One region of the Variovorax sp. GW821-FHT10D07 genome, then DNA from elsewhere that is predicted to be linked to it. Evidence: riboswitches for the same ligand, from Rfam matches in the RefSeq annotation. Region 1 holds a riboswitch; the other holds the start of a gene.
What was found. Region 1 has a riboswitch for ZMP and ZTP ahead of AC07PU_RS03895 (tetrahydrofolate dehydrogenase/cyclohydrolase catalytic domain-containing protein). Riboswitches for the same ligand answer to the same signal wherever they lie in the genome.
Positions count from the first base shown of each region.

Region 1 (4,408 bases):
CGGCCGCGTGGTGCAGGCCACCGATGCGGTGAGCGGCCTGCTCAACGCGATGCTCGACATCTCGAAGATCGATGCCGGCACGGTGGTGCCGCAGCCGGTACGGATGGCGGTGGACCCGCTGTTCCTGCGGCTGTCGCAGATCTTCGAGCCGCGCACCCAGCAGGCCGGCCTCGCGCTGCGCTTCCACACCGCGCCCGAATGGCTGCAGACAGATGGTGACCTGCTGTTGCGCGTGCTGACCAACTTCGTCGACAACGCGCTCAAGTACACGCGCCAGGGCGGCATCCTCGTGAGCGCGCGGCCGCGCGGCGACCGCCTGCGGCTGGCCGTGTGGGACACCGGCCTGGGCATCGCGCCCGAGCACCTGCCGCATGTGTTCGACGAGTTCTACCAGGTCGACAACCCGCAGCGCGACGTCGCGCGCGGCCTGGGCATCGGGCTGGCGATCGTCAAGCGGCTGGTGGACCTGCTCGGCGGCGAGATCGGCGTGCGCTCGCGGCTCGGCCACGGCAGCGTGTTCTGGGTCGACCTGCCGCGCCGCCCGCCCGTGCCCACCGCCTTGCCCATCGTGCCCGCGGCCATGCCCGATACCGCGCAGGCCGACACCACCGAACTGCCGCTGGTGCCGCCACGCGTGCTGCTGCTCGACGACGAGCAGCCGGTGGGCGAGGCGGTGCGCATGTGGCTCGCGCCCTACTGCGAGCGCATCGAAATCACCTGCCGGCTCGCCGATGCCAGCGCGCAGGTGCGCGCCACACCCGACGGCTTCGACGCCTTCCTCATCGACTTCCGGCTCGCCGATCCGCAGGACGGCATCGAGGCGACCGCGGAACTGCGCCGGCTCGCCGGCCGCCGCGTGCCCACGATCCTGGTCACGGGCGATACCGATCCCGAGCGGGTGCGCGCGGCCTATGCCAGCGGGCTGGTCGTGATGTTCAAGCCTGTGCAGCCGGAGGTGCTGCTGCGAACGCTGCACCAGATCATTCGGGGCGCGCAAGACGAGCGCGCCGAGCGACACGGCTAGGAAGCACGCTCCGCCGCCTCCAGCGTCTGCGAGATCAGCGTCGAGATCGTCATCGGCCCCACGCCGCCCGGCACCGGCGTGAGCGCCGCGCAGCGCGCGAACAGTCCCTCGGTCTCGATGTCGCCGACGCCACCCTCGTGGTAGCCGGCATCGATGACGATGGCGCCGTCGCGGATCCAGTCGCCGCGGATGAAGCGCGGCCGGCCGACGGCGCCGACGATCACCTCGGCGCGCCGCACCTCGTCGGCGAGGTTCGCGGTCTTCGAGTGGCACACGGTCACCGTCGCATCGGCGTTCAGCAGCATCATCGCCAGCGGCTTGCCGAGGATCGGGCTGCGGCCGACCACCACCGCGCGCTTGCCGGCGACGTCGATGCCGTAGTGCGCGAGCAGCCGCATGATGCCCGCGGGCGTCGCCGAGCCGAAGGCCGGCTGGCCTAATGCCATCCGGCCGAAGCCGTGGCTGGTGACGCCGTCCACGTCCTTGCGGATCGCGATGCGGTCGAAGCACTGCCGCTCGTCCACCTGCGCGGGCACCGGATGCTGCAGCAGGATGCCGTGCACCTGTTCGTCGGCGTTCAGCGCATCGATCTCGCGCAGCACGTCCGCCGTGGTCGCGCGCGCATCGAGTGTCACGACGCGCGAGTCCATGCCGACGCGGCGGCAGGCATTGCCTTTCATCCGCACGTAGGTCGCGGACGAGGGATCGTCGCCGACCAGGAGGGTCGCGAGGATGGGGGTGCGTTCGCCGTTCCTCGCCTTCAATGCGAAGACCCGCTGCGCAGTGCCTCCTCGTTCGCGGCGGCGACCGATTTGCCGTCGAGCAGGATGCAGGGCGCGGGGGCGGTCATCGCGCACCTCCGGAGCGGAGGGGCGAAAGCCGTGGACGGGAAAGGATGCGCCGGTGCGGCGCGGGCATGCGGACACTCATCGTCGGAACTCCTGAAAAGACGACAGACATGCCCAGGCGATCGGCGTGACGATGGCCGCGTTCCCTGATGGTGCTCCATCCGTTCGCCAGTTGCGCGGCAACGCGATTATCGGACAACGGCCGTGCGGCCCCGCTCGAGGAAGGCCGCCTAGGCCTTCGGCCCCTCGTCGCGCAACCGCCGCCACAGCGTCGAGCGGCTGATGCCGAGAATGGCGCAGGCCTGGTCCTGGTCGCCCTGGACCGACTGCAGCACCTCGCGCACCCGTTGCCGCTCCGCGGCCGTGCGCGCGCCCTTGAGCAGCCGATTGCGCGCGGGCGCCGGGCGCGCCTGCGTGCATTCGGCGAACACCTCGAGCAGCCGGGCGCGGTCCAGCCGGCCTTCGGGCGCCAGATAGCCGTGGCAGGCCAGCAGGCGCTCGACGAGATTCTCCAGTTCGCGCACATTGCCGGGCCAGCCGTAGCCCGCGGCCAGTTCCAGCAGGGCGGCGAGCCAGGCCGACGCCTGGTCCGCGGGCACCCCCGCCGCGGGCGCGCGGCGCGCCATCAGGCCGGCGGCCAGGGGCGCGATATCGGCGCCGCGCTCGCGCAGCGGTGGCGTCTCGATGCGCAGCACCGCGAGCCGGTAGTACAGATCGCGCCGAAACAGGCCACGCTCCACCTGGGCCGCCAGGTCGGCATGGGTGGCCGCGATCACGCGCAGGTCGACCGGCACCGCCGCGGTGGCGCCCACGCGCAGCACCTCCCGCTCCTGCAGCACGCGCAGCAACCGGGTCTGCAGCGCCAGGGGCATGTCCCCGATCTCGTCGAGGAACAGGGTGCCCGTGTGGGCGGCTTCGATCAGGCCGGTCTTGCCGCCGCGCCGCGCGCCGGTGAAGGCGCCTTCCTCGTGGCCGAACAGCTCGCTTTCGAGCAGGCTCTCTCCCAGCGCCGCGCAGTTCACGGCCAGGAAGGGCTGGGTGGCGCGCCGGCTCGCGCTGTGGATGCCCTGGGCCACCAGTTCCTTGCCGGTGCCGCTCTCGCCGACGATGAGCACGGTGGCGTCGCTGGCCGCGCACTGCCGCGCCAGCTCGCGCACGCGCCGTGCCGCGGCGCTGTCGCCCGCGAAGGCCTCGATCCGGTAGCGCGTGGGTGCGCCGCGTTGCCGCTGGTTGGCGCGCAGGTGGCGGTCGGCGCGCTGGATCACGGCCGGGTCGCGGCACACCAGCAGCGCGCCGGTGACCTCGCCGCTCTCGACGATGGGCGCGCGCCGCACGACCAGCGTGCGCATGCCGATCTGCAGCACCTCCTCGACCGGGGCTTCGCCCAGGCGCAAGGTGGCGCCGAGGTCCAGCACGGGCTCGACCTCGCTCAGCACGCGGCCGACCAGTTCCGCCACGGAAGCACCGAGCAGCTGCGCCATGGCCGGGTTCAGCGCCTCGATGCGCTGGCGCAGGTCGACCGCGACCACGCCGTCCTGCAACTGGCCGAGGATGGTGCCGAGCCGCTCGTGGCGCGCGCGCTCGGCATGGCCGTGGCGCGCCAGGTGGAGAGCGTCCTGCAGCGCCTGGCGCACCGCGTCCTCGGAGTACATCAGCACGCTGGCGATGCCGGCCTGCTCGGCCAGGTCGGCCACCAGCCCGGGCGACACCACGGCCTCGATGCCGGCGGCGCGCAGGGCCTCCACGCAGGCCGGCGCGTCCTCCGGGCCGCGGTAGCTGAACTGCGCGATGCCCATGCCGAACAGGGCATCGAGCTGCGCCAGGTGCTCCGACGGACCGTCGAACGACACCAGGCCCACGCGCGGCGAGAGGGCGCGCGCCGCGGCCAATGCGCGCATCAGGTCGAAGCCGCGCACCTCCACGATGGCCACCGGAATGTCCAGGTGCCGGCGCAGCCATTCGCCGCTGGCGCCCGCGGCCACCACCGCGTCGACGGGGCGCCGGGCATGCAGCGCGCGCACGGCCGCCACGGCATCGTCGAAGGCCTGCCCGACCAGCTCGACCTGCGCCTGCCCGGCCACCTCCGGTATCAGCCGCGCCAGCACGCGGCCCAGGCGGTGGCGGGCCACGGCCACGATGTGCAGCGGCCGCTGTGTGGTGGGGGAGTGAGGGCTCGGGGCGGCGGGCAATGTATTCATTTCAATGGATTTCATTGTCTCATTCATGAAATCCGATTGAAATCCAGACCCGGACGAGCGCCCGCCGAGGCAGCGCGAATTCCTTTCGAATCAATGACTTGGCAACGAGGGGTGCGCCCCTCGGGCCGATGGCACAGCGCTTGCGCAAACCCCGGTTCCAAGCTGAAAAACCAGGAGACCTCCGTGCACTTCCATCGCCTTTCCACCATCGCCTGCACGACCGCCGCCGCGCTGGCCTGTGCCTTGCCGCTGGCCGCGCAGGCCCAGGCCTGGCCCGCCAAGTCCATCCGCTTCGTCGTGCCGTTCGCGGCGGGCGGCGCCAACGACCTGCTGGCGCG
Region 1 is NZ_JBWKMZ010000001.1:834,556-838,963, reverse strand. It holds gene AC07PU_RS03900 (ATP-binding response regulator) at 1-1,024, shown strand, start outside; gene AC07PU_RS03895 (tetrahydrofolate dehydrogenase/cyclohydrolase catalytic domain-containing protein) at 1,021-1,788, opposite strand; ZMP/ZTP riboswitch at 1,978-2,058, opposite strand; gene prpR (propionate catabolism operon regulatory protein PrpR) at 2,103-4,097, opposite strand; gene AC07PU_RS03885 (tripartite tricarboxylate transporter substrate binding protein) at 4,278-4,408, shown strand, end outside.

Region 2 (4,408 bases), on a different contig from region 1:
CTCGCGCGGGCTCACGCTGGTCGAGCTGCTCACCGTGATCGCCATCGTCGCCATCCTGGCCGCCGTCGGCGTGCCGGGTTTTCGCGCGCTGCTGCTCCACCAGCGGCTGGCGGCCGTGTCGCAGGCCTTCGTGGCCGCGCTCGGGATGGCGCGGATCGAGGCGATCCGGCGGGGCGAGCCGGTCAGCGTGCTGGCCGACGGCGGCGCCGGCTGGGATGCGGGCTGGGTGGTGGTGGCCGATGCCGGCGGCGACCACGCGCCGCGCGTGCTGCGGCGCTTCGACGGGCTGCCGCCGGGCATCGCGGTCGACCGGGAACTGGGCGACGGGTTGGCGCAAGGGGTGCACTACGACGGCAATGGCTTCTCGCGGCGCGTGCGCAATGCGGGCTTCGGCGCGGGCTGCCTCGCGTTCAAGGCCGAGACGGGGCGGCGCGCGGCCATCGTTCTCTCGGCGTCGGGGCGGCCTCGAAGTTGCGACCCCGATCGGAAGGGGGAGTGCGGAACTGGAGTGTGCGGGCAGGGCGGTGGATAGCAGCCGTCCCGCGGCCCGGCGTCGACAGGCCGTGGCTCAGATGTCGCGCAGCAGCTGCCGGAACTCGTCCACGTCCTCGAAGCTGCGATAGACCGAGGCGAAGCGCACGTAGGCCACCTTGTCGAGCTTCTTGAGTTCGCGCATCACGAGTTCGCCGACCTTGGTCGACTCGATTTCGCGCAGGCCGCTGGCGAGCAGCTTCTGTTCGATGCGCAGCAGCGCGTTGTCGATCTGCTCGATGCTCACCGGCCGCTTGCGCAGCGCCAGCATCATCGAGGCGCGGACCTTGGTCGAGTCGAAGTCGGCGCGGCTGCCGTCCTTCTTCACGACGACCGGGAAATTGACGTCGGGGCGCTCGTAGGTGGTGAAGCGCTTGTCGCAGGCACCGCACTGGCGGCGCCTGCGAACGAAGTCGGCGTCTTCCGAAACGCGGGTCTCGACGACCTGCGTTTCGAGATGACCGCAAAAAGGGCATTTCATGCGGTCAGGGCTTCTTCTTCGAGGTCAGCGGTAGACCGGGAAGCGGCTGGTCAGCGCGTGGACCTTGGCGCGCACGGCGTCGATGTTCGCGGCATCGCGCGGGTTCTCGAGCACGTCGGCGATCAGGTTCGCGGTGATGCGGGCCTCTTCGTCTTTGAAGCCGCGCGTGGTCATGGCCGGCGTGCCGACACGCACGCCGCTGGTCACCATCGGCTTCTCGGGGTCGTTGGGGATCGCGTTCTTGTTGATGGTCATGTGGGCGCTGCCCAGCACGGCCTCAGCTTCCTTGCCGGTGATGCCCTTGGCGCGCAGGTCGACCAGCATCACGTGGCTTTCGGTGCGTCCGCTCACGATGCGCAGGCCGCGCTGCGTGAGCGTTTCGGCCACGATCTGGGCGTTCTTGACCACCTGTTGCTGGTAGGCCTTGAACTCGGGCGACAGCGCTTCCTTGAAGGCCACCGCCTTGGCGGCGATCACGTGCATCAGCGGGCCGCCTTGCAGGCCCGGGAAGATCGCGCTGTTGATCGCCTTCTCGTGCTGCGACTTCATCAGGATGATGCCGCCGCGCGGGCCGCGCAGGCTCTTGTGGGTGGTCGAGGTCACGATGTCGGCGTGCGGCACCGGGTTCGGGTAGACGCCCGCGGCCACCAGGCCGGCGTAGTGGGCGATGTCGACCATGAAGATCGCGCCGACGTCCTTGGCCACCTTGGCGAAGCGCTCGAAATCGATGCGCAGCGAGTAGGCCGAGGCGCCCGCGATGATCAGCTTGGGCTGGTGCTCGTGCGCCTTGCGTTCCATCGCGTCGTAGTCGATGGCTTCGTTGGCGTCCAGGCCGTAGCTCACCACGTTGAACCACTTGCCGCTCATGTTGAGCGGCATGCCGTGGGTCAGGTGGCCGCCTTCGGCCAGGCTCATGCCCATGATGGTGTCGCCGGGCTTCAGGAAGGCCAGCAGCACGGCCTCGTTGGCCGAGGCGCCGCAATGGGGCTGCACGTTGGCCGCCTCGGCGCCGAAGATCTGCTTCACGCGGTCGATGGCCAGCTGCTCGGCCACGTCGACGTGCTCGCAGCCGCCGTAGTAGCGCTTGCCCGGGTAGCCCTCGGCGTACTTGTTGGTGAGCTGCGAGCCTTGCGCGGCCATGACGGCCGGCGAGGCGTAGTTCTCGCTCGCGATCAGCTCGATGTGGTGTTCCTGGCGCGCGTTTTCGGCCTGGATGGCAGCCCAGATTTCGGGATCGGTCTGTTCGACCAGGATGTTGCGTTGGTACATGGCAGTCCTTTGAAGACGAGGTCCTTGTTCTTCAACCAAACAAGGGCTGCCCAGGCGAACGGCTGATCGCCTGCGCGTCTGGAGCGACGTCGCAGGCGGTACGCTTCCCAGTGGTAGTCCACGTCAGCGCGGGTGCCTTGTCGGCACCGCGCCTATCGCCAGTCGCGTACCCGGTCGAGTGTAGCGGATCGGACCGGCCCGGCGGCGGGCGAAAGGAGATTCAGGACACGGCCGACAGCAGCGCCACCTTGGGCGGCGTGGGGCCGTTGGCCGGCTCGGTCGCCTCGTCGGGCTTGGCCGGGGCCACCACCGGCAGGAGCAGCGGCTGCGGGCGCAGCACCGGCGGCGTCGGCGCGAACGGCGAGGGCGCGCGGCCGCTGGCCACCTGCAGCAGGCGCTCGCGCTCGGCCATCACCTTGCCGGCATAGCCACCGTCGTCCTCGAGGTTGGCCGCGCCCACGTAGTAGCGCAGGCCGCCTTCGAGCGAACCGGCGCGGGCGATGCATTCCTGCAGCACCTTCACGCCGACCCGCATGTTGGTCACGGGGTCGAAGGCGGTCAGCGTGCCGCCGGCCGGCTCGTACTTGTCGCCATGCACGCGGGTCATGACCTGCATCAGCCCCTGCGCGCCGACCTGGCTCTGCGCGAACGGGTTGAAGCTGGACTCGACCGCCATGATCGCGAGGATCAGCGTCGGATCGAGCTTGGTGTGCTTGCCGATGTTGTAGGCCTCGGCCACGAGCACGCTCAGCGGCTCGGCCGCGACGCGGTACTTCTTGCTGAGCCAGTAGGCCACGGCGGCCTGCTGCTTGGGCAGGTCGCCGGGGCTCGCGGCCGTCGTGCGCTCGATCGCGGTCGGCTCGAGGTCGGTGGCTTCGGGCGCGGGTTTGCGCGACTGCAGCCAGCCCATGAGCTGTTCTTCGCCTTGATGGCGCAGGTCGGGCCGCGCCACGAGGGCGAGGACCGCGAACACGATGGCCAGGCCCAGCAGGGCGAAACCGTTGTGCGTGATTTCAAAAAAGCCGTCTGCCACATCGGACACGAAGGTCCTCAGCCCGCGGGCCGTGGCATCAAACGCCTTGTTCATCGCTCTTCCTTTCTGTGCGGCACCTGTCGCAGCGCCGGGAAGGGCGATGGGATGGAGGCAGCGGCGCTTGGATTGGTACCAATCAGATTCCGCGCTCAGGGGGATAAGGTGCGCGGCCGTCTGATCAAGCCGGGGGGAGTCGGCAGCGGATACAGGGTGGTTCCGTCGCGTCGGGCGATCGGAGCAGGCGGGATTCTATCGTTGCTAAATACCCGGTCAAGCATAAGGAATTCAGTCTTAATTCTTAAAAGTGTCGAACAAATGTTTCAAATCCGTGTCCGGGACCGCATCCTTCTTAAGGGAAATCCCTTGAAAAATCGGGTTTGAAAAGCCGGGAAGGGGCGCCTAAGCTGAACAGGCCTGAGGTTTTCAGGTGCTTTCCGAAGCCAGGCAGTCACGGTGCAAGCCGAGGGCTCGAACGGCGGAGGATCCACGGCGGCAATCTCTTGCTGCCAGCACGACAGGAACCATCGACTTCCGGTCGAGCGAAACGATGGCAATGGGTCGTATGCCCGCCATCAAGCCCGGTGACATGACATTCGTCGCGTCACCGGGCTTTCTTGTTTCTGGCTTGCCGCCTGTTTGGGGCACACTCGCGCGAATGAATGCTGCCGCCTCGATACAAAGCTTAAGAAAGAACAAATGGGTGCGACGCGGGATCGTTGCACTGCTCGTGCTTCTGGGCCTTTGGGTCCTGGCCTGGCTGGCGGTGCCGCCGATCGCCAAGAGCCAGCTGCAGAAGATCGCGAGCGAGAAGCTGGGTCGTCAGGTCACGGTGGAGCGCATCGGCTTCAAGCCCTGGACCCTCGAGCTCACGCTCAACAACCTGCGCATCGCCACCGCCGACGGCAAGAACACCCAGGTCGCCGTGCGGCGCATCTATGCCGATGCCGAGCTGCAGTCGTTGTTCCGGCTCGCGCCCGTGATCGATGCGGTGACGGTGGAAGCGCCGGCCATCCTGCTGACCCACCAAGCCGACGGCAAGTACGACATCGACGACATCCTGGCCAAGCTGGCCTCCGGCCCGCCGCCCGATCCCA
Region 2 is NZ_JBWKMZ010000003.1:439,742-444,149, forward strand. It holds gene AC07PU_RS12420 (GspH/FimT family pseudopilin) at 1-532, shown strand, start outside; gene nrdR (transcriptional regulator NrdR) at 569-1,012, opposite strand; gene glyA (serine hydroxymethyltransferase) at 1,037-2,281, opposite strand; ZMP/ZTP riboswitch at 2,323-2,457, opposite strand; gene AC07PU_RS12435 (lytic transglycosylase domain-containing protein) at 2,502-3,368, opposite strand; gene AC07PU_RS12440 (DUF748 domain-containing protein) at 3,970-4,408, shown strand, end outside.
Region 2: it holds a riboswitch for ZMP and ZTP, as region 1 does, so the genes downstream of both, glyA (serine hydroxymethyltransferase) here and AC07PU_RS03895 (tetrahydrofolate dehydrogenase/cyclohydrolase catalytic domain-containing protein) in region 1, are expected to answer to the same signal.